One region of the Zhihengliuella halotolerans genome, then DNA from elsewhere that is predicted to be linked to it. Evidence: predicted binding sites of a transcription regulator. Region 1 holds the regulator's gene; the other holds the start of a gene.
What was found. Region 1 encodes LexA, which represses DNA repair genes until DNA is damaged. Its sites were predicted from a motif close to TCGAACANNTGTTCGA; they were not measured.
Positions count from the first base shown of each region.

Region 2: a site for LexA is predicted at 5,051-5,066, ahead of EV380_RS14655 (HNH endonuclease signature motif containing protein). Genes of this name have one in related genera too.

Region 1 covers NZ_SHLA01000001.1:1,574,521-1,586,577, reverse strand. Annotated here, with positions in the region: gene EV380_RS16980 (regulatory protein RecX) at 1-621, shown strand, start outside; gene miaB (tRNA (N6-isopentenyl adenosine(37)-C2)-methylthiotransferase MiaB) at 673-2,199, shown strand; gene miaA (tRNA (adenosine(37)-N6)-dimethylallyltransferase MiaA) at 2,204-3,139, shown strand; gene dapF (diaminopimelate epimerase) at 3,178-4,110, shown strand; gene EV380_RS07135 (class I SAM-dependent methyltransferase) at 4,107-4,718, opposite strand; gene hflX (GTPase HflX) at 5,048-6,661, shown strand; gene EV380_RS07125 (ATP-dependent DNA helicase) at 6,654-8,660, shown strand; gene lexA (transcriptional repressor LexA) at 8,733-9,446, opposite strand; gene EV380_RS07115 (LysM peptidoglycan-binding domain-containing protein) at 9,623-10,135, shown strand; gene EV380_RS07110 (histidinol-phosphate transaminase) at 10,214-11,329, shown strand; gene hisB (imidazoleglycerol-phosphate dehydratase HisB) at 11,426-12,046, shown strand; gene hisH (imidazole glycerol phosphate synthase subunit HisH) at 12,047-12,057, shown strand, end outside.
Region 2 covers NZ_SHLA01000001.1:3,180,325-3,192,381, forward strand. Annotated here, with positions in the region: gene EV380_RS14630 (zinc ribbon domain-containing protein YjdM) at 139-486, shown strand; gene EV380_RS14635 (HhH-GPD family protein) at 518-1,483, opposite strand; gene EV380_RS14640 (hypothetical protein) at 1,546-2,208, shown strand; gene EV380_RS14645 (ArsR/SmtB family transcription factor) at 2,258-2,551, shown strand; gene EV380_RS14650 (VOC family protein) at 2,548-2,934, shown strand; gene EV380_RS14655 (HNH endonuclease signature motif containing protein) at 3,061-4,998, opposite strand; gene disA (DNA integrity scanning diadenylate cyclase DisA) at 5,181-6,257, opposite strand; gene radA (DNA repair protein RadA) at 6,327-7,703, opposite strand; gene EV380_RS14670 (FUSC family protein) at 7,733-8,854, opposite strand; gene pstS (phosphate ABC transporter substrate-binding protein PstS) at 9,027-10,139, shown strand; gene pstC (phosphate ABC transporter permease subunit PstC) at 10,297-11,247, shown strand; gene pstA (phosphate ABC transporter permease PstA) at 11,247-12,057, shown strand, end outside.

The sequences.
Region 1 (12,057 bases):
GCCACACCGGAGACCGTCCCCGACGAAGACCCGGGCGAATACCTGGAATCCGGTGCGGACGAGTCGTCCGGACGCCGGAAGCGGCCCTCGGGCAGGAACCGGAAGGAACCCCGGGAGGCTGGCCCGCCCGCGCACCCCGAGGAGGAAGCCCGGGCCATCATCCTGCGCCAGCTCACGGGCTCGGCCAAGAGCCGTCAGCAACTCGCTGACAAGCTCGCGGAACGGGAGATTCCCGATGCCGTTGCCGGGCAGGTCTTGGACCGCTTCGAGGAACTCGGCCTGATCAACGACCGCGAATTCGCGCTCATGTGGGTCCGGAGCCGGGCCGGGACCCGACGTCTGGCCGCGTCGGCGCTACGCCGCGAGCTGGTGCAGAAGGGTATCGACGACGAGTTCATCGTGGAGGCCCTCGAGCAGGTTACCGAGGACGACGAGCGCCGAGCCGCTCGCGAACTGGTCGACAAGAAATTGCGCAGTCAGGGCTCGGCGGACTTGAACGACCGGCTCCAGCGCGACAAAGTCATCCGGCGGCTGGTCTCGATGCTCGCACGGAAGGGCTACGGCGGCGGCGTCGCGTTCGGCGTCGTCAACGAGGCCATCCGCGAGGCCCGCGAGGAGTGATCTTGGCTCCGGCGGGGACGGCGATTTGCCAGGATTCGATACCCTAGGGAGGTGAGTTTGACAACCCCCCAGCCTCAGCCAGCGCCCGCAGCCGACGACCGTACCTACGAGGTGCGCACGTTCGGCTGCCAGATGAACGTGCACGACTCCGAGCGTCTCTCCGGACTGCTCGAAGCGGCCGGCCTGACCAAATCGGGGCCCGAGACGAGCACGGCGGACGTGGTCGTCTTCAACACGTGCGCGGTCCGCGAGAACGCGGACAACAAGCTCTACGGAAACCTCGGGATCCTGGCCCCCATCAAGGAGAAACGCCCCGATATGCAGATCGCGGTCGGCGGCTGCCTCGCCCAGAAGGACCGCGAGACGATCCTCGCGAAGGCGCCCTGGGTCGACGTCGTCTTCGGCACCCACAACGTCGGCTCGCTGCCCACGCTGCTCGAGCGGGCCAGGCACAACAACGAGGCCCAGCTCGAGATCCTCGAGTCCCTCGACGTGTTTCCCTCGACCCTCCCGACGAAGCGCGACAACGTGTACGCCGGATGGGTCTCCATCTCGGTCGGCTGCAACAACACGTGCACGTTCTGCATCGTCCCGGCCCTGCGCGGCAAGGAGCGTGACCGCCGCCCAGGCGACATCCTCGCCGAGGTGCAGGCGCTCGTCGACGACGGGGCGATCGAGGTGACGTTGCTCGGGCAGAACGTGAACTCCTACGGTGTCGAGTTCGGCGACCGGTTCGCCTTCGGGAAGCTGTTGCGCGCGTGCGGCGAGATCGACGGGCTCGAACGCGTCCGGTTCACCAGTCCGCACCCCGCGGCTTTCACCGACGACGTCATCGACGCGATGGCGGAGACCCCCAACGCCATGCCGCAGCTGCACATGCCGCTGCAGTCCGGATCCGACAAGGTGCTCAAGGACATGCGCCGGTCCTACCGCTCCAAGAAGTTCCTCGGAATCCTCGACAAGGTCCGCGAGCGGATCCCGCACGCCGCCATCACCACGGACATCATCGTCGGCTTCCCCGGCGAGACCGAGGAGGACTTCCAAGCCACGCTCGACGTCGTCGAGGCTTCGCGCTTCTCCAGCGCCTTCACCTTCCAGTATTCCAAGCGCCCGGGCACGCCCGCGGCCGAACTGGCCGACCAGCTGCCCAAAGCGGTGGTGCAGGAGCGCTACGAGCGGCTTGTCGCGCTGCAGGACCGGATCAGCGCGGAGGAAAACCGCAAGCAGGTCGGACGCCAGGTGCACGTCATGGTGACGGCCGGGTCCGGACGCAAGTCCGAAGAAACCGGCCGGCTCTCCGGGCGGGCCGAGGACCAGCGGCTCGTGCACTTCTCCGTCCCGGAGGGCGGTCAGACGCCCCGGCCGGGCGACGTCGTCACGGTGCCGGTGACCGCGGCGGCCCCGTTCCACCTGCTGGCCGACCCGGCCGGCGTCGAATCCTACGCCCTGCGCCGGACGCGTGCCGGTGACGCGTGGGACCGCTCGCAGGCGGAATCCTGCGGTGTGCCCGCCCAGCCGGCTGCAGCGGGCGGCCGGGGAGTCAGCCTGGGCATGCCGTCCATCGGTGTACGGTCCTAGCACCGTGCCCGGACACCCCGTGCCGGGCGGGCAGCTGCCCGTGATCGCCGTCGTCGGACCGACCGGGACCGGGAAGTCGGACCTCGCCGTATCGCTGGCGGAGCGGTTCGACGGGGAGATCGTCAACGCCGACGCCCTGCAGTTCTACCGGGGAATGGACATCGGCACCGCCAAGATGCCACTCGCGGAACGCCGCGGCGTCCCGCACCACCTGCTCGACATTCTCGACCTGCGCCAGGAGGCCGCGGTGGCCACGTTCCAGCGGCAAGCCCGCGACGCCGTCGATGCGATCCGTGGGCGAGGCCGGCTGCCCATTCTGGTCGGGGGGTCGGGGCTCTACGTCCGGGCGGCCCTCGATCGGCTCGATTTCCCGCCCACCGACACCGCGGTCCGGGCACGGCTCGAGCACGAGGCTGCCAGCGGGCTCGCTCCGCTCAAGGCCCGGCTGGCGCAGGTCGACCCTGCCTCAGCGGAACGCCTCGGCGACGAGCGCCGCATCGTGCGCGCGCTGGAGGTCTTCGAGCTGACCGGCCGGCCCTTCAGCTCCTTCATGCCGCGCCGCGAGTACGTCACGGACGCGGTTCAGATCGGCCTGAACATGGAGCGCAGCCGACTGCACGAGCGTCTGCGCGCACGTGTCGCGACGATGTCGGAGGCCGGCCTGCTCGCCGAGGTCCGTCGGCTCGCGGACGAGGGGCTGCGCGAGGGGCGGACCGCCTCGCGGGCTATCGGCTATCGCGAGTACCTCGACGTTCTCGATGGTCACTGCGACGAATCCGCGGCGATCGAACGCACGATCGTCGCGACACGGAAATTCGCCCGCCGCCAGATCACGTGGTTCGGGGCGGACCCCCGGGTGACGTGGCTCGATGCGCTCGATACCGAGATCGGGGCCCAGGCGGGCGACGTCGTCGTGCGTGGCATGGCCGGCCGCGCGTGACGGAACAAATCCAACGGACCCACGGTTAGGGTTAAACCATGAGCACTCACCCAGTGGACGCACTCACCACCCTCCTCGCCGTACCGTTCGCCAAAGGGCACGGGACGGGGAACGACTTCGTTCTGATTGCCGACCCCGCGGGCGAGTACGCGATCTCGGCTGAGCAGGTCGCCGCCCTGTGCGATCGCCACCACGGGATCGGCGGCGACGGCTTGATTCGCGCCGTGCGCACGCGCGACGTCGACGGCGCCGAAGAACTGCACACCGCCCACCCGGAGGCCGAGTGGTTCATGGACTACCGCAACGGCGACGGATCCATCGCGGAAATGTGCGGCAACGGGGTCCGCGTGTTCGTTCACTTCCTCATCGACCAGGGGCTCGTGGCCCTCGACGCAGGGGAGAGCCTCGCCATCGGCACCCGCGGGGGGCTTAAACGGGTCACCGTCTCCGAGAACGGCTACGCCGTCGATATGGGCGCGTGGCGCTTCACCTTCCCAGACCAAGCCGAGGAGCGGGCGCTCGATTCGCTCGTCGAGACGCCCGGCATCGACGCGGCCCGGCCCGCACTGAGCGTAGACATGGGCAACCCGCATACGGTGGTCGCGCTCCAGCAGCGCCAGGAGCTGGCGGCAGCCGAGCTGCATACCGTGCCGACGGTGGATCCGAAGCCGGGGAACGGGACCAACGTCGAGTACGTCGTGCCCGCCGAGCCCCTCGTCGAGGATGGCATCGGGCGCATCGCGATGCGCGTGCACGAGCGCGGAGTGGGCGAGACCCGGTCCTGCGGCACGGGAGCGTGCGCCGCGGTCATCGCGACCCGACACTGGGCCGGGGGCGTGGCCGCCGACGCCTGGGACGTCGAGGTGCCCGGCGGGGTCGTTCGCGTCCGCTTCAGCGACCGGGGCGACGGCGTCGAGCACGTCGAACTCTCGGGCCCGGCGGAGATCGTCGCCCACGGACGGATCGGTTAGTCGGCGCGCTGGACCTTCAGGACGCGGAATGACTTGGCGGTGGACTCGCGAACGGTCGTGAGGTCGTCCGGGAGCTCGCGGTTGAGCCAGGTCAGCAGCGAGTCCGCGCCGAGGTTCTTCTGGACGACGAGCCACGCGGTTCCACCGGGGGCGAGCCGGGGCAGCCACGTCAGCAGCAGCTCGTGCAGGGCCTGTTTGCCGATGCGGATCGGCGGGTTGGACCAGATGGTGTCGAACGCGACGTCTGCGGCAATGGTTTCCGGCCGGCCCGCGACGACATTCGTCAGCCCCAGTGCTGCCGCGTTGTCCCGGGTCAGAGCGATCGAGCGTTCATTGACATCCACCGCATGGACGGTGGCGTCGGGCGAGGCCAGGCCCAAGGTCAGGGCGATGGGCCCCCAGCCGCAGCCGAGGTCGAGCAGGTGCCCTGAAGATGACGGGGCGGGGACGCCGGCGAGCAGGACCGCGGTGCCCTTGTCGAGGCCGTCGGGGCTGAAGATCCCTCCGGCTGTTTCGACTCGGCGCTCGGAGCCCGCGAGCTCGACCGTGATGGTCCTGCGCTGTTCCGGAGTTGCCGGCTGCGCGCTGAAGTAATGCTCTGAACCCATGGAAGAACCTTAAGCGCTGGCCGCGAACCGCGCGAATCACGAAAGTGATAGAGTTTTCCCTATGACTCTGATCATTCTCTGACTGCGCCCGCGGCATCGCGCGCTGAAACGGCGCCCCCAGCACGCTCCTGCCCGTGTTGCGGCCCGTCGCGTCCGCCGAACCGCAGTAGCCACAGCCCTGACGACGTCACGTCGTCGAGTCATCCCACCTCAGGTTCTCGCCATCCATAGCCGCCTGATCGCGCCGAGCGGAACGCGGCCGCGCGCTGCCATCCCAAAAGAGGGGCGCGGGCGACTATCCTTGAGGTACCAGTCTTTGCAAAGGAACTATGACCCAGCACCATAAAAACCACCCCGGTGACGATTCTTCTCGCGACGAGGCGACGACGCCGGCAGCGCAGGCGGCCGACGCCGAGATCCAGTCCGTGATCGAACGGATCCTCGCAGCGGAGGCGGCGGGCGGTACGTCGCCCGCGGCGGATTCCGAACGGCCCATCACGGGCCGGGCCCGGGAACTCTCCGACGGGATCGAGCACGGCACCTACGACGGCGAGCAGCAGGACCTCGCCGACCGTAGAGCGCTGCGACGGGTCTCCGGCCTGTCGACGGAGCTCGAGGACGTCACCGAGGTCGAGTACCGCCAGCTGCGGCTCGAACGCGTCGTTCTCGCCGGAATCTGGAGTGATGGCACGGCCGAGGACGCGGAGAACTCGCTGCGCGAGTTGGCCGCCCTGGCCGAGACCGCCGGTTCCGAGGTTCTCGACGGACTGATCCAGCGCCGGCTCAAGCCGGACCCCGGCACGTTTCTGGGCTCCGGCAAGGCGGAAGAGCTGCGCGACATCGTCGCAGCAACCGGCGCGGACACGGTCGTTGTGGACTCCGAATTGGCCCCGTCGCAGCGACGCGCGCTGGAGGACATCGTCAAGGTCAAGGTCATCGACCGCACGGCGCTGATCCTCGACATCTTCGCCCAGCATGCCAAGAGTCGCGAGGGAAAGGCGCAGGTCGAACTGGCTCAGCTCGAATACCTGATGCCGCGCCTGCGTGGCTGGGGTGAGTCCCTGTCGCGTCAGGCCGGTGGACGCGTTGGCGCCGCCGGCGGCGGCATCGGTTCGCGCGGACCGGGCGAGACGAAGATCGAGCTCGACCGCCGTCGCATTCGCAGTCGGATGTCGAAGCTGCGGCGCGAGATTGCGGCCATGAAACCAGCGCGTGAGGCGAAGCGCGCAAACCGCAAGCGCAACACCGTCCCGTCCGTCGCTATCGCGGGCTATACGAACGCGGGCAAGTCGTCGTTGTTGAACCGCCTGACGAACGCCGGTGTGCTCGTCGAGAACGCATTGTTTGCGACTCTGGACCCGACGATTCGCAAGGCGGAGACGCCGGATGGCGTCGGGTTCACGATCGCTGACACGGTCGGCTTTGTGCGCTCGCTGCCCACCCAGCTGGTCGAGGCGTTCAGGTCGACCCTCGAAGAAGTTGCCGACGCCGATCTGATCCTGCATGTGGTCGATGTCTCGCACCCCGACCCAGAGGGGCAGATCCGCGCTGTACGCGAGGTCCTGCGAGACGTCGACGCGACGGAGATCCCGGAGATCATCGTCCTGAACAAGGCCGACGCCGCGGATCCGTTCGTCATCGAACGCCTGCGCCAGCGCGAGCCGCGCACTGCTGTCGTGTCCGCCCGCACTGGGGACGGGATCGCCGAGCTGGTCGACCTGGTCTCTGCGGCCATCCCGCGTCCTGACGTGCTGATGGACATCCTCGTGCCGTACCAGCGCGGGGACGTCGTCAGCCGGTTGCACGGAAACGACGCCGAGATCCTGGCGACCGAGCACGTCGCGAACGGCACGCGCATGCGTGTGAAGGTGCGCGAGTCCCTGAGCCCGGAACTCGAGGAGTTCCGGGTGGAGGGCGACGACGAGACACCGCAGGATGCCTGAGGTCAGGGAGGTCCTCGACCTGCTCGACACGGCCGTGAAACGTATGGGCGGGACCAGCCGGGCCGGGCAGCAGGAGATGGCCAAACACGTCGCCGAGTCGCTCGGTACCGGCCGGCACCTGTTGGTGCAGGCCGGGACGGGCACCGGCAAGTCACTTGCCTACTTGATTCCCGCGTTGGCCCACGCGGTGAATTCGGACAAGCCCGTTGTCGTCTCCACTGCGACGCTGGCCCTGCAGGCACAGATCGTCAGCCGCGACGTGCCCCGGCTCCTGGAGCACCTCGCAGACGAGCTCCCACGCCCGATGGACGTGGCGATCGCCAAGGGCCGAGGCAACTACGTCTGCAAGTACAAGCTCGGGGGCGGCTACCCGGACGACGACGAGGGGGCGCTGTTCTCGCTCACGGAGGACGGTGCCTCGAGGCAGCAGGCATCAGGGCCAACGTCCCCCCTGGGGCGAGACGTCGTCCGCGTCCGCGAGTGGGCCGAGGAAACGCCGACGGGTGATCGCGACGACCTGCGCCCCGGCGTCAGCGACCTGGCGTGGCGCCAGGTCTCCGTCAGCGCCCGTGACTGCCTCGGCGCCCAGAAATGCCCGATGGCCGAAGAGTGCTTCAGCGAGATGGCGCGCGCCCGGGCCGCCGAATCCGACGTCGTCATCACCAACCACGCGATGCTTGCCGTCTCGGCGTTCGAGGGGCTCGCTGTCTTGCCGGACTTCGACACGGTCATCATCGACGAGGCGCACGAACTTCAGGATCGGGTGACCGGATCGGTGACGCGCGATCTTTCGGGCAGCATGGTCCTCACTGCGGCCAGCGCCGCGCGCAAGCACTGCCGCGTGAACGTCGACCAGCTCACGCAGGCCGCGAAAGCGCTCGACAAGGCGCTCACCGGGGTACCCGCCGGCCTTATGCCCAAGGGTCTGAACGAGGCGCAGGCGGTAGCGGTCGGGGAGGTCGCGGACGCGGCGCGGGTCGCGATGTCCGACTCGAAGCCCGAACCGAACGAGCCCGTTGACGGGGCGCGCCAGATGGCACGCTCGCAGCTGTCCTACCTCGTGGAGATGGGCGACCGGCTCCAGGAGTCGACCGACCAGCGCGAGGTCGTCTGGGCGTCCCGCCCGGGCAGCTTCGTGCCGGGTCAGGGCTACGTGCAACCGGACGATTCAACCCCGGCCACGCTGTACGTCGCCCCGCTCTCCGTCGCGGGCAAACTCCGCGAGGGCCTCTTCGACGGGCGGACGGTCGTGCTGACTTCGGCGACCCTCGCCATCGGCGCGGCGTTCGAGCACGTGGCCGGGGACCTCGGCCTGCTCGGCGACGGTGCACCGTCCTGGGAGGGAATCGATGTCGGCAGCCCGTTCGACTACCCGAGGCAGGGGATGCTCTACGTCGCCAAGCACCTGCCCAAGCCGGGAAGGCAGGTCTCCGCAGAGGCACTCGACGAGATCGCCGACCTGATCCACGCCTCCGGTGGTGGCGCCCTGGTGCTGTTCTCCTCGAAGCGTGCGGCCGAAGATGCGGCCGAGGCCCTGCGGCCGCGGCTGAATGAGACGATCCTCTGCCAAGGCGAGTCGGGCATGAGTGCGTTGGTCGAGCAGTTCTCGGAGGAACCGGACACCTGCCTTTTCGGAACCATGACCCTGTGGCAAGGCGTGGATGTCCCGGGTCCTTCCTGCCGGCTGGTCATCATCGACCGCATCCCCTTTCCGCGGCCCGATGATCCGCTGTCGACGGCGCGCAGCCGGGACGTGGCCCAGCGCGGGGGCAACGGTTTCATGTCCGTGGCGGCCAGCCACGCTGCCGTGCGGCTCGCGCAGGGCGCGGGACGGCTAGTGCGGTCGACCACGGACCGCGGTGTCGTCGCCATTCTGGACTCGCGACTCGCAACCGAGCGCTACGGCGGATTCTTGCGGGCATCCCTGCCGGCAATGTGGCCCACTGTCGACAAGACGACGGTCACCGGGGCGCTCAAGCGCCTCGCCGAGCACAACTGATCCGCCACGAAAAGAGGAGGGCGCCTACCCCGCGGGGTAGGCGCCCTCCTCTTTTCGTCGCCGCAGGCGACTCTAGATTGAACGCATCACCGAGACGACCTTGCCCATGACGGTGGCCGAGTCGCCGAGAATAGGCTCGTACTGCCGGTTCTGCGGCAGCAGCCAGGTGTGCCCGTCCCGCTGACGGAACGTTTTCACGGTCGCCTCGTCGTCGAGGAGCGCCGCTACGATGTCGCCGTTCTCTGCGTCGCTTTGTTGGCGGACGACGACGAAGTCGCCGTCGCAGATGGCGGCTTCGACCATGGAATCGCCGCTGACCTTGAGCATGAAGAGTTCACCCTGACCGACGAGCTGACGGGGGAGCGGCATCATGTCCTCGACGGTCTGGTCCGCAAGAATCGGGCCCCCTGCGGCAATGCGGCCGACGAGCGGGACCATCGCAGTGTCGGCGGCGCTCGTGAGTTCGGCTACTGGCCGGCCGCTCACCGTCTTCATGTCGTCTGTCGCCGAGTGCGCATTCTCATCCGACAGCGTCAGCGGCTTGAGGATTTCCATCGCCCGCGGACGGCGGGGGTCGCGCCGAATGTAACCGAGCTTCTCGAGCTGAATGAGTTGATGCGTCACGCTCGAGAGGCTCGCGAGGCCGACGGTGTCGCCGATCTCCCGCATCGACGGCGGGTAGCCGTGAGCTGCGATCGACCGCTGGATCATTTCCAGGATCTTGCGCTGGCGCAGCGTCAGACTCTTGCGCTGGCGGCGCGGTTTGGGGGACTCACTCGAGGCCATGGCCACACATCCTTGCTACCCGTTCGGACACCCCGGCTGACTCGAACCCAAAATGCGGGTGCCGGCTGGTGAAGTGACTCCTACGAACCACCTGCTTCAACCATAGACGATTTTCGACCCAGCTTCAAAGATTTATTCGAAGGTGTCTCGACAAGCATCGCTCAAGGATGCTAGACATGGACATGCAAGCTTCGAAGTCCTGTTCTAGTTCGAACTTCGATCGTGATGCGGAGCTTCGAATTCGAGGTTTCACCCGGCAGAGGATGCGGGACGGGAACCATTGTACGAGAAAGAAAGGCAAGACCTTGGCACATATCTCACTCGCGCCAGACCCCTCCTTCGCCTCTACGGCCCAGCTTTCCGCGCCCCGGACCCGTCCGGGAAAACTACGCCTGACGCAGCGCGGACGTTTCGTTCTCATCGGGCTTCCGCTGATGCTGGGCGCCGCGCTCCTCGTCCTGCTCGTAGGTCTTTTGAACTCGCCGGCCAACGCGGCCGGCAGCCTCGAAGTGGCCGCGCCCGAGGTGGAGGCGGTCACGGTGTTGAGCGGTGACAGCCTCTGGGGTCTGGCGCAGGAGTTCGCTCCGGCTCGCGATCCGCGCATCGTGATCTCGGAGATCGTGGAACTGAACGGGCTGGAGAAGCAAGTTGTCGAGGTCGGGCAAGAGGTCTTCGTCCCTGTCGGTTGACGGGCGAACGTGGTCATTTTAAGACTCCCGCCGGTCCGGCATTCTGAACTCGGGCAGCATCAGAACTAAGCTGGATCGGTGAGTGATGTTCTAGAGAGACTGTCGAAGCTCCCACTGCGAGAGAACCTGCGGGGCCTGCAACCCTACGGTGCACCCCAGCTGGATGTCCCCATACAACTGAACGTCAACGAGAACACGCATCCGCTCCCGGAAGCGGTCAGCCGGGCCATCGCGGACGAGGTCTTCGCCGCCGCGCAACGGCTGAACCGGTACCCGGACCGAGAGTTCGTCGAGCTGAGGTCCCGCCTTGCGGACTATCTCGGCCACGACGTGAACGCGGACCAGGTCTGGGCTGCGAATGGATCCAACGAAGTCCTCCAACAGATCCTGCAGGCGTTCGGCGGACCGGGCCGGAGCCTGCTGAGCTTTCCGCCCACGTACTCGATGTATCCGCTGCTCGCCAGCGGTACCGACACGACCTACATCGCCGGCGCGCGGGCCGACGACTTCCAATTGACCGCTGAGTCCGCGGCAGCCCAGGTTCGCGCACACCGGCCGAACATCGTTTTCCTGTGCTCCCCGAATAATCCGACCGGGACCGCACTGGGCCAGGATGTCGTCACCGCGGTCTACGATGCGGGTCAGGAATCGCAGGCCATCGTGGTCGTCGACGAGGCCTACGCCGAGTTCCGCCACGCGGGAACGCCGTCAGCCCTGGAACTTCTCCCGGGACGGGAGCGGCTGATCGTGAGCCGGACGATGAGCAAGGCTTTCTCCCTGGCCGGCGCCCGTTTGGGCTACCTGGCGGCTGCTGAAGAAGTGACGGCCGCCCTGCGGCTCGTCCGCCTGCCCTATCACCTGTCGGCCGTGACCCAGGCGACCGCCAACGCGGCGCTCAAGCACGTCGGCGCGCTCCTGGCCAACGTGGAGGACATCAAGATCCAGCGCGACCGGATCGTTGACGAGCTGACCAGGATGGGGCTCACTCCGGCCGCGAGTGACTCCAACTTCGTATTCTTCGGGGGGCTCGAGTCCCCGTCCACGGTCTGGTCGGGCCTTGTTGCCAAGGGAATCCTCGTCAGGGACGTCGGGATCCCCGGGCACCTGCGTGTCACAGCCGGAACCGAGGCCGAGACTGGCGCCTTCCTCCGCGAGCTCGAGGCTCTGCTCGAGCAGGACCGCGCCGGGCGCTGATCGCCCGCGCACGGACCGCGCGTTCGGCTGCCGCCGGATCGCTAAACTAGACCTGCAGCCCACCAGCTGCCGCCCCCATCGTCGAAGGACTAGAGAATGCCCGCAGAACTGCTTTCGGGTCGTCGTGCCCGTATGGAACGGAAGACCAGCGAGTCCTCCGTCTCCGTCGAACTCGACCTCGACGGCACCGGAGTCGCGAAGATCAACACGACGGTGCCGTTCTACGACCACATGCTGACCGCACTCGCGCGCCACTCGATGATCGATATCACCGTCGAGGCCTTCGGCGACACGCACATCGACGTCCACCACACTGTCGAGGACGTGGCCATCACCCTCGGCGAGGTCCTCCGCGTCGCGCTCGGTAACAAGGCCGGAATCCGGCGGTTCGGGCAGGCCACCGTCCCCCTTGACGAGGCCCTGGCCCACGCCGTCGTCGATGTGTCCGGCCGTCCCTACCTCGTCCACGACGGAGAGCCGGCCGGTCAGGAATACCATCTGATCGGAGGCCACTTCACGGGCTCGCTCACGCGTCACGTCTTCGAGGCCCTGACGCTGCACGCCCAGATCTGCCTGCACATGCGCGTTCTCGGCGGACGGGACCCCCATCACATCGTCGAGGCGCAGTTCAAGGCGCTGGCCCGTGCCCTGCGCGAGGCCGTCGAGCCAGATGCTCGCCTGGGCGGGGAGATCCCCTCCACGAAGGGCGCGCTCTAGATGGCGGCGCC
Region 2 (12,057 bases), 1.6 Mb from region 1:
CGGGCACGCGCTGATCGCGACTTGCGACAACCTGACGACCGCGGACCTCGTCGTCAGGTGAAGCCCGGTCGGCAGCCCGTAGAATTGGCTGGTCCTACGGGCTCCTGCCGGCTCGACGTCCGTCCGAGAAAGAAGACCATGAGCGATTCGCTTCCGCCCTGCCCGGAGTGCCGCGGCGCCTACACCTACGAGATGGGCGCTCTCCTGGTCTGCCCCGAGTGCGCCCACGAGTGGAGCCCGGAGGCTGAAACGGCCGCCGAGTCGGAGCGCGTGGTCAAGGACGCCGTCGGCAACGTCCTCGCCGACGGGGACACGGTCTCGATCGTCAAGACCATGAAGGTCAAAGGAGCGCAGAGTGCGCTGAAGGCGGGCACCAAGGTCCGGAACATCCGGCTCGTCGACGGCAGCGGCGATCACGACATCGCGGCCAAGGTGGACGGGTTCGGGCCGATGGAACTCAAGTCGTCCATCGTCAAGAAGATCTGAGCCCTGCGAGGATCATCTGACCTGCGGGGCGTCAGTGCGGCAAGCTGATTCCGTGCGCGCCCTCGTGGGCCAGCCCGTCCGCGAGCAGCGACGCCAGACACCGCTCCAGCTGGTCGGCCTTCGCGTCCGTCGCGAGCACGACGTCGGCGGCCACCAGCTCGTCCCGACCCAAGGGGGCATCCGCCCCGCGGAGCACCGCCATGAACGCCCCGCGCACCTGCCGGTCCGTGCCGGCCCACGGCTGGCCCTTCGGCGTGTAGTGCGGGGCCGGCTGGCCGGCCTCGATCCACGCGCAGGACGACGCCACCGGGCACGCGTCGCACTTCGGGTTTCGCGCCGTGCACACCAGCGCGCCCAGCTCCATGACCGCGGCGTTCCAGCGACACGCGAGCGCGCCGTCGTCGTACTCGCCCCACGGGCCGGGAAGTCGCGGGTCCGCCGCGTCGCGCGGTGGCATGAGCGCCGCCGCGAGGCGCGCTTCGGCGGCGGTGTAGCTGGGTTCGGGTAGGGCATTGCCGGTGATGGCGCGGGCGTGCACGCGGCGGATGTTGGTGTCGACGACGGTTTCCGGGGCACCGAACGCGAAGCACGCGATCGCGGCGGCCGTGTAGTCGCCGACTCCGGGCAGCGAGATGAGTTCGTCGAACGAGCCGGGGACTTCGCCGTCGTGGTCCTCGACGATCCGCTGGGCCGCCGCGTGCAGGCGCAGAGCTCGCCGCGGATAGCCGAGCTTGCCCCACGCGCGCAGCGCCTCGCCGGACGGCTCCGCCGCGAGATCCGCGGGCGTCGGCCAGCGCTCCATCCACTCGTGCCACACCGGCAACACGCGCACGACCGGGGTCTGCTGCAGCATGTATTCGCTGACCATCACGCCCCACGCGCCGGCCTCGGGGCGCCGCCAGGGCAGGTCGCGCCCGTGGACGTCGAACCAGTGCGTTATCTGCGTGTGCAGCCGGTGCAGGTCGGCAGGGGCGGGGGTCAGGGTTGTCTTCTGCACCCGAATACCCTAACGCGGCGCGCGTTCCGCGCTCACCGGCCGCGCGGTTATACGCTTGCAGCATGCCAACCCCTCGTCGTCGATCCAGCCCGGCCGTCTACCGCCGCCGGCGCCTGGTCGTGCTGCTCGCGATGCTCGTTGTCGTCGGCCTCATCGTCTGGGGATCCATCGCCGCGGTCGGTGCGCTTCGCGCTGCGACGACAGCGGACCCGGACGTGACGGCCAACCCGCCTGAAGGCGGCGGAGGCGACGACGGATCGCCGTCGGAGGGTGACGGTGCGGGCGCCTCGAAGAGCCCGGAGTCGACGGAGGAACCGACGAGCTGCCAGCCGCGCGACGTCGTTGTGAAGGCTTCGACCGAGCAGCGGAGGTACGGGCCCGAGGAGAACCCGGTGCTGGTCATGACCGTGGAGAATTCGGGCGGATTCGACTGCGAGGTCAACGTCGGCACGGGGGAGCAGGAGTTCCTGGTCACAAGCGGCAAGGACACTGCGACGTCCACCGCAGACCGCATCTTCTCGACCGCCGACTGCCTCGCGGATCCGGCGGATCTGCACATCACCTTGAAGCCCGGGCAGCAGGAGACGGCCCGTTTCACGTGGGAGCGCGAACGCAGCGCACCGGGCTGCCAGGCCGTGTCGGCGAAGCCGCGACCGGGCACGTACCTCTTTCAGGCGAAGCTCGGGAACCGCGAGTCCAGTGTCGCCGTCTTCGAGCTTCAGTAGTCGCCGCCACCCATTGACAGGCAAGCACATACTTGCATAATCTCGGGCCATGGCAGGAGACGTCTTCAAGGCCTTGGCTGACCCGACTCGCCGCTGCATTCTGGACGAACTCGTCGAACGCGACGGGCAGACGCTTTTCGAGCTGTGTACTCGTCTGGTCTCCAAGCACGGCCTCGATCTGTCACGACAGGGCGTCAGCCAGCACCTGGCGGTCCTCGAGGAGGCTGGCCTGGTCCGCACTCGTCGCAGTGGCCGATACAAGTTCCACGACCTGAATATCGAACCCCTCGAGACCCTGGCCACTCGGTGGCTGCGGCCTCCGAAGCCAGGAGGAGAAGCATGAGAATTCACCAGTTGAGCGTTTTCGTCGAGGACCAGGAGGCGGCCCTCCGCTTCTACACGGACGTCCTCGATTTCGTGAAGCGGCACGACATCCCGCTCGGCGCGGACCGGTGGCTCACCGTCGTCGCTCCGGACGAGCAGGACGGGCCGGAGGTTCTGCTCGAGCCCAATCGTCACCCTGCCGCACGCCAATACCAGGAGGCGCTTGCCGCCGATGGCATCCCGGTCGTCTCGTTCGCCGTGGACGATGTGGAGGCCGAGTTCGAGCGGCTCAAAGGCCTGGGGGTCAAGTTCACCCAGGATCCGCTGACGATGGGCCCGGCCACGACTGCCGTCTTCGACGATACCTGCGGCAATCTCGTGCAGATCATCCACGTCAACTAGTCCGAGTCGGCGTCCTCGGCGTCGCTCTGGTGGGCTCGCCGGATCTCGACCTGTTCCAGCGTCCTTGACCGCACTCGGTCGCGGCGGCTCCGCGGTTCCCGATGCGCTACTGCAGTTCCGGAGGGTTCACCAGGGTGGTTCGTCGTCTGCTGCGTTCCATCGTCGCCGGCGTTCCTCGGCGGCCTCTTCGAGGCTCCGCCCTGTGGCAGGGTCCCAGCGGGTCGGGGAGCCTTCTTCGAGCGTGAAGGGGCGTGCGGTCTCGCTCGGGTTCCAGCCCGGCGGGCTGTTCTCGTCGCTGCCGCCCGCGCTCGTTCCCGTGTCCACTGCAGGTCTCGTGTTCGGGGCAGAGTCCGGTAGCACGTCCCGTTTCGGTGTGGTCTTGGCTTCGGGTGCCACTGGTGGTGGTGGTTCGGGTCGGTGGTGTCGGCCGCGGCGGGTGAGGACGTTGACTGTTGGGCGGTATGTGCCGGTCGGGTCGTACCAGGGTGGTGCTTTCACGTGTGGGACTCCGTCGGTGATGCTGATGTCCCAGCCGGAGTTTTCGAGGTGGTGGTGGTGGAACCAGCAGAGCAGCACTCCGTTGTCGGTGTGCGTCGGACCGTCCTCGGCGTGCGCGTGCACGTGGTGGATTTCGCACCAGGAGGCCGGGATCGTGCACCCGGGGATCACGCACCCGCCGTCACGGGCCGTGATGGCCCGGCGCTGGTGGGCGTTGAAGACTCGTTCCTTCGTCCCGAGGGCCACGATGCGGCCAGCACGGTCGAAGAGGACTTTCTGCACGGCCCCGGCGCACGCGATGCGGTGGGCGATCCGGGCGGTTGCGGGGATGTCGATGCCGTCCAGGGTCGCGCTCCCGGCCGGATCGGTGAGGTCTTCGGCGGTGATGTGCACGAGCAGGGTCGCGGCGTCCCCGCCCAGTGTTGGGGTTTCGGCGGAGCGGGCGGCAGCGGTGAGGATGGAGGCGAGTACGTCGTGGCGTTTCTGCGCGGGCGTGCGCTCATCCACGACCGCCGGCGTCCCGGAGGTCGTGCCGGTCTCAGCAGTAGTGCCGCCAGCAGTGCTGGCCTCACCTGCGGCTTCGGAACCGGCGACATTGTCGCCGTCCGCGCCGCCGTGCGTGGCTGCAGCATCCTCAGCGCCGGTAGCGCCGGCGTGGGTTTCTGGGTTCGGGTCGGTGCCGTGGTGGCGGGCCGCGGGATTCAGATACGCCGCGAGGAGCCGGGTGAGTTGGGCGGCGGTTTCGGGCATCAAGTTCCCGCGGACAGGGATCAGCCCGTCCCGGGCCGACCCGAGAGTCAGGCCGCGGCGTGCGGCGGCACGGGTGGCCTCGGGATCGGGTCCGTCCTGATCCAGGTGCGCTTCCCAGACCTGGGAGTGGATCTTGACCTCCGCGAACGTCGCCGCCGGCATCCCGCCGGCGCCTTTGTCGGTGGAGCCGTCCGGAGTGCCGGTGCCGTCGTCCGGGCCGCTGCTGGAGCTGTCGTCGGCATCGGCCGCCGAGTCCTGTGTCGCGAAGTCTCTTCCGGTGGTGGCGGTGGCGGTGGCCACGAGCGCCGCCTCGGCCGCGGCCGCCGCACCCGGGTCCGCCCGCGGGCCGACGCGGGTAAGCATCCCGGTGAGCAGTTCCGCGGTCTCGATGCCCAGGCTCCCGGCGTGCAGGGCGTCCGCGATGTCGGGGAACCGCGCGGGAAGCTCTTCACCGGTCAATGAGACACCGGCCCGGGTCCGCGCGTCCAGTCCGGCCCGGCGGCGGACCTCGCGCCCCGGGGCGCCGGTGAGACGCTCGAGCAGCTCACTACCGGTCCGGCACCCGTACCGGGCCGAAAGCCGGTCCTCACCCAGACCCTGACTGGAGCGGTCCTCGATCTCCCCGGCGGCACGTACGCGCAGGGCGTCGACGAGCCGGCCCAGGGCCTCGACCGCACCCGCGGCGTGCACGAGGTCCGCGTCACTCAGGGACCCGACCTCGGGGCAGAGTCCGGTCAGGTGCTCGGCGGCCTCGCGGACCCGGCCCGCGGCGCCGGAAGCGGCGGCGGGGGTCTCCGTGGGGTGCGTGATGGCCATGCCTCTATTTTAGTACAGGACAGCGATTTGTAGTATGGGCTGTGGGTACTTTTGGAAGATGTATTCGATTTGTGGACAGAGAGTGCGAGGCCCTGCGGCCGGGCTCCGCGGGACCTTGATCCGCGGGCTGTAGCGGGGGTGGAGGGACGGGGTGTTGCGAGGTGTCGCGGTGGTTGACCGGGTCAGGAGAAACGGTCGAGCAGGCTCGACTCCGCGACCTTCGAGAGATTCTCCCGGACGGTCCTGGCTCGCTGCTCGCCGATGCCGTCCACGTGCATCAGGTCGGTGATGTCGGCGGCCATCAGCTTCTGCAGGTCGTCGAAGTTCTCCACGAGTCGGCCGGCGACCGCCCGGGGGAGCGCCTTGATGCCCGCGAGTAGACGGTGGCCTTTGGGACGCAGGGGCGACTCGAGGGTGTCGGGGTGGGCGCTGCACCCGAGGACTACCGCGATCTTGTTCAGGTCGATGATCTCCGCTGATGAGAAGTGGCGCAGCTTCGACAGGGCGACGTCGATGGCCTCCGCCGTCGTGCCGTTCTTGGAGTAGTCCTTGAGCAGGATGTCGCTGCCCGGGCCGAGGCCGGCCGTGAGCTCGTCGAGCTGGAGGGACAGCAGGCGGCCGTCGACGCCGAGCTCGAGCACGTACTGGGCGATCTCCTCCGAGATGCGCCGGACCATCTCCTGGCGCTGGAGGACGACGGCGACGTCGCGCACGGTGACCATGGCCTCGATCTCCAGCGATGAGAGCTGGCTCGTGACCTGATCGAGTCGCATCCGGTACCGCTCGAGGGTGGCGAGCGCCTGGTTCGCCCGGGCGAGGATCGGCTCCGAGCCCTCAAGGACGTGGCGGATCCCCTGGACGTAGATCGCGATCGTCTGCATGGACTGCGAGACGGAGATGACCGGGAAGCCCGTCTGGATGGCGACGCGCTCGGCGGTGCGGTGGCGGGTGCCCGATTCCTGCGTCGGGATCGTGTGGTCCGGAACCAGCTGCACTGCGGCACGCAGGATGTTGGAGGAGTCCTTGTCGCACACGATGGCGCCGTCCATCTTCGCGAGCTCGCGCAGGCGGGTGGGGGAGAAATGGATGTTGATGTCGAATCCGCCGGAGCAGATGGAGTCCACTGTCTTGTCGAACCCGAGGACGATCAGGCCGCCCGTGCGCCCGCGCAGGATCCGCTCCAGCCCGTCCCGCAGCTGGGTTCCGGGCGCGACGCGGGCCAGCGTCGCGCGGAGCGCGTCTTCGGGGCTCTTGGTCATGGAGGGTTCCTCTGCGGCGGTGGTGAGTGGTCAGCCCAGTTTATGCCCCGTACGACGACGGCGGGTGGCCTACTTCCTCGGGAATACGGTCTGCAGGGCCTCGGCCAGAGTGGTGACCTCTCGGACTTTGAAGCCACTGGGGATGCCCGTGAGGGGCTCTGGGCTCGGCGGCACGATCGCGTGGGTGAAGCCGAGCCGTTCGGCCTCATGGAGGCGCCGCGAGATCTCGGGCACCCGCCGGACCTCGCCCGCGAGGCCGACTTCCCCGAAGGTCACGAGCCTGCGCGACAGGGGTTGATCGGCGTAGGCGCTGGCCAGCGCCATCGCGGCAGCCAGGTCGACCGCCGGTTCCGTGAGTTTCACGCCGCCGACGGTCGCGACGTAGGTGTCCCGTTCCATGAGGAATACGCTGGCGCGCGCCTGCAGGACCGCCAGCAGCATCGACATGCGCGAGCTGTCGAGGCCGGTGACCGAGCGCCGTGCCTGTCCGCCGGAGGTGGGGGAGACCAGCGCCTGGATCTCGGCGAGGAGGGGACGGCGCCCCTCCAGCGAGACGGTGACACAGGTGCCGGAGACCTGCTGTTCCGTGCCGGCGATGAACAGGCCGCTCGGATCGGCGAGGCCGATGATGCCGTTCTCCGTCAGGTCGAAGCAGCCGACCTCGTCCGTCGGGCCGTAGCGGTTCTTGATCGCCCGCAGTAGGCGCAGGCGGGAGTGCCGCTCGCCGTCGAACTGGCACACGACGTCGACGAGGTGCTCGAGCAGGCGGGGCCCCGCGATCGAGCCCTCCTTGGTCACGTGGCCGACGAGGATCGCGGTCATGTTCCGCTTCTTCGCCGCGCTGATGAGCGACGAAGCGACCTCGCGGATCTGGGTCACGCCCCCGGCGGCGCCGTCGACCTCTGTGGAGGAGAGGGTCTGCACGGAGTCGACGATGAGCACGTCCGGAGACAGCGCCTCGACCTGCCCCAGAGCCTGCGCCAGGTCGGTCTCGGCCGTCAGGTGCAGGGTGTCCGCGATGGCGCCGATCCGGTCCGCACGGAGCTTGACCTGCGCCGCCGACTCCTCGCCCGTGACGTAGAGGACGCGGTTGCCGCTGACGGCTGCCCGCGACGCGACGTCGAGCAGCAGGGTCGACTTGCCGACGCCGGGCTCGCCGGCGAGGAGGATCACCGCCCCGGGCACGAGGCCGCCGCCGAGCACGCGATCGAGTTCGCCGACGTAGGTGGGCCGGAACTGCGCGGCGGAGGCGTCGACGTCGGCGATGATCGGAGCCGGTTCGGCCACCGACGCGGCCTGGGTCCGGGCGCCGACCGGGCCGTTGTCGCCGATGCTGCCCCACGCTTGGCATTCGCCGCAGCGGCCGACCCACTTCACGGTGGTCCAGCCGCACTCGGCGCAGCGGTATCCGGGGGTCTTGCCGCGTGATGATGTCTTGCTCGCCATGGCCCCGACTCTAGCCGCTGCCACCCGCATTAGAGCCTCGGCAGATAGCCGCGTGCCTCCTCGTGGTCGAGGCCTGCGGCCTCCAGCAGGTCCACGGTCATCGGCCGCAGGATCATGACGAGCGATTCGCATTCGAGGCCCGTGACCCCGAACTCGCGCGGATCCAGCTCGGCCGCGCAGGCGGCCAGCTCGACGCGCGCCGCGTGCTCGGCCCGCGACCGCGCGGCGGCGCTCGTCTCCGCGATCGACGCCCTGAGCGGGGTGATCGCGTCGGCCAGCGAGTCGAAGTAGGTCGACAGCGCTTCCGCGTCGGCGGTCCCCACGGCCCCGTGGGTGATCGCCGCGGCGAGTCTGCGCGCGATGACCCGCACGTTGCGCACGGCGAGGTCGGTCTGCTCGGCGACGCGCGCGATCCGCTTGAGTTCGCCGCGCTGCCCACGATAAGCGGGCGACATCGTCGCGATCTCCTTGGCCCCGCGCAGCATGACGGGCAATTCGTCGACGCGCTTCTGCGTGCCGCGTGCCCGCACGAGGGCGTGCCACGCGAGGGTCGAATCGAAGGTGCGCACCGCCGTCGCACTCTCCCGCAGGACCGCGGCGAATTCGTCGAGCAGGCTCTCGAGTTGGGTCGCGGGCTCGTGCCGCGGATTGCGCGGCGTCAGGACGGCGATCAGCAGCGCGAACAGCCCGCCGACGACGGCGTCGGCGCTGCGCGTGAAGACGCCGCCGTCCGGCGCCGGCAGGAGCACGACGAGTAGGGACTGGAGTCCCAGCTGGGTGCTGAAGATCGTTCCGGAGTCCAGGAACCTCGCGATGATCAAGGAGATCAGCACGACGACGGCGGCCTGCCACAGCCCTGAGCCCACCGCGTGCACCAGCAGGTCACCGACGAGGATCCCCAAAGTGCAGCCGCCGGCGACCTCGAGGGTGCGGCGCAAGTGTGTATCGTGGCCGAAACCGAGGGCGATCATGGCGCTCGTCGCGGCGAATAGGGGCCCTTCGTGGCCGAGTAGTTCCTCGGCGATCCAGTAGGCGCCCACGGCGCACACTGTGATCTGCAGGATCTTCCAGGCCGAGGACCTCACGCGCAGCACACCGACTCGTGCGCGGCGCTGGGTGAAGCGCGCGCTGCGGCCTAGATGTTCGGACATTCCCACACGTATAGTCTCGCATGCAGGGGTTTCGTGTGATCTGCGTCTCCAAAGGTGGAAGATGCAAGTGCCGTTAACCTTCCGTTCACCTTTAACGGTCGGGGGCTTTACCTCGGGGCCCTAGTTTCGAGAGCGGTCCTGATTAGAACCCAATCATCCAAGGGGAATGCACGTGAAGAAGCTCAGCTTCGCCAAGTCTGCAGTAGTCCTGTCCGTTGCAGCACTGGCACTGTCCGCCTGTGGCGGCTCGAACAACCCGACGGCCGACGGCGGCGAGAGCGCTGCCGCAGGCGGCGGCGAGCTGTCCGGCACCATCAGCGGCGGCGGCGCCTCCTCGCAGGAAGCAGCCATGACCGCCTGGGTCGACGGTTTCCGCGGCGTCCAGGCCGGTGCCACCGTTCAGTACAACCCGGTCGGCTCCGGTTCCGGTCGCGAGGGCTTCCTCGCCGGCCAGTACGTCTTCGCCGGCTCCGACGCCGCGATGGACGCCGAGGAGCTCGAGTCCTCGCAGGACCAGTGCGGGCCGAACGGCGCCTTCCACATCCCGGGTTACATCTCCCCGGTCGCCGTGGCCTTCAACCTGGAGGGTGTCGACACCCTGAACCTCGATGCCGAGACCATCGCCGCGATTTTCACCGGCGAGATCACCACCTGGGACGACGAGGCCATCGCCTCCCAGAACGACGGCGTTGAGCTGCCCGACACGCCGATCACTGTGGTTCACCGCGCCGACTCCTCGGGCACTACCGAGAACTTCACGGATTATCTCGCCGCGGCCGCACCCGAGAACTGGACCTACGACGTCGTCGAGGACTGGCCGGAGGAGATCGTGGCCGAGAACGCCCAGGGCACGCAGGGCGTCGTCGGCCAGGTCACCGCCACCGATGGTGCCATCACCTACTCCGACGCCTCCGCAGTCGGCGATCTGGGCACGGTGGCCGTCAAGGTCGGCGACGAGTACGTCCCGTACTCGGCCGAGGCCGCCTCCAAGGCTGTTGAGAACGCCAACCCGGTCGAGGGCGCCGCTGAGAACGACATGGCTGTCGAGCTGGACCGCGATACGGATGAGGCCGGCACCTACCCGATCGTCCTCGTGTCGTACCACATCTACTGCAACGACTACGCCGACCAGGAGACTGCTGACCTGGTCAAGGCCTTCGCCGAGTACGTGGTCTCCGAAGACGGCCAGTCGACCGCCGAAGGCTCCGCTGGCAACGCCCCGATCTCCGAGTCGCTCCGCGAGCGCGCACTCGAGTCCATCTCCGGAATCGGCGTCCAAGGCTAAGCAAGCGGTCATTCCGACGCCGAGCGCCTCACGCACGAATGGTCTCCGCGGCAGTCCCTCCGCCACGGAGGCCATTCCGTGCGCGCAGTAGTGTAGGACCCGGGCCCTATGGGCCGGTCCCTCTGACAACGTCACTCCTACCGTTCGAAGGAATCCTGTGACAACCACGACTCAGCAGTCCGCACTGCATGACCCCAAGTCAGCAGGCGGTCGCGCCGGAGATAAGATCTTCTCCGGCATCACGCTGACGGCGGGCATCGTGATCCTGGCCATTCTGGCCTTTGTCGCGCTCTACCTCGTCATCGAATCCCTGCCCGCGCTCACTGCGGGCGAAGGCGAGCTGGCCAACGGCAAGACGAGCTTCTGGAGCTACGTCGGCCCGATGATGGTCGGCACGCTCATCGCCTCCGGCGTCGCCCTGTTGATCGCCACGCCGGTCGCCGTCGGCGTCGCACTCTTCATCTCTCACTACTCCCCGAAGAAGCTCAGCCAGCCGATCGGCTACGTCATCGATCTGCTCGCCGCGATCCCGTCGGTCGTGTATGGCGCCTGGGGCATGACCTTCCTGGGTCCGCTCCTGGTCCCCGCCTACCGGTGGCTGTCCGAGAATGCGGGCTGGATCCCGATCTTCGCCGGCGGCTACTCCCAGACCGGCCGCACGCTCTTCACCGCCTCCGTGGTGCTGGCCGTGATGGTGCTGCCGATCATCACGAGCATGTGCCGCGAGATCTTCGTGCAGACCCCGAAGCTCCACGAAGAAGCGGCGCTGGCCCTTGGCGCGACGCGCTGGGAGATGGTCAAGATGGCCGTCTTCCCGTTCGCCCGCGCTGGCATCGTCTCCGCTGTCATGCTCGGCCTCGGACGCGCCCTCGGTGAAACCATGGCCGTGGCGCTCGTGCTCTCCCCGGGCGTGCTGTCGGCCAACCTGATCTCGGCCGGCAACCAGACGATTCCGGCCGAAATCGCTCTCAACTTCCCCGAGGCCTTCGGGATGCGCCAGAACGAGCTCATCGCGGCCGGCCTGGTCCTCTTCGTCATCACCCTCGTGGTCAACATGATCGCGCGCTGGATCGTCAGCCGCCACAAGGAATTCTCGGGAGCTAACTGATGACCGCCAACGTGAAAACCGAACTCGAGAACAAGGGCCGTTCCCGCCTGACGGTGGGGCAGAAGCCCCGATGGACGTGGGCGGCATGTCTCGCGGGGTCCGCCATCGTCGCCGCCGCGGTCTTGGCACTGATCGGCTTCAATGTCGCCGGCTGGGCCGTTCTGACTGCCGTCCTCTACGTCATCTCGATGTACGTCGCGACGCTGACCATCGAGAACCGACGCAAGGCCACGGACGGAATGTGGACCAACCTCGTAGTTGGTGCGTTCCTGGTGGCCTTGCTCCCCCTGATCTCTGTCATCTGGACAGTGCTTTCCATCGGGCTTCCCGGCCTCCTGGCTCCGGGATTCCTGGCCTCCGACATGCTGGGTGTCACGGGCGCCGTCGACCAGCAGAGCGTGGCGGAGGGAACCGGCGTGCTCGGCGGCGTGAAGCACGCGCTGATCGGCTCACTGCTGATCACACTCGGCGCCACCGTCATCTCGGTCCCGATCGGACTGCTGACCTCCATCTACCTTGTCGAGTACAGCCGAGGCGGCGTCTTCTCGAAGGCCATCACCTTCTTCGTCGATGTCATGACGGGTATTCCGTCGATCGTCGCCGGTCTTTTCGCTGCGGGTCTGATGATGACCCTCGTCGGCCCCGGTACCAACGTCATGGGGTTCTCAGCGGTCCTCGCGCTTTCCGTGCTGATGATCCCCGTCGTCGTCCGCTCCACCGAGGAGATGCTCCGCGTGGTGCCCAATGAACTGCGCGAGGCGTCCTACGCACTCGGCGTCCGCAAATGGCGCACCATTCTGAAGGTCGTCA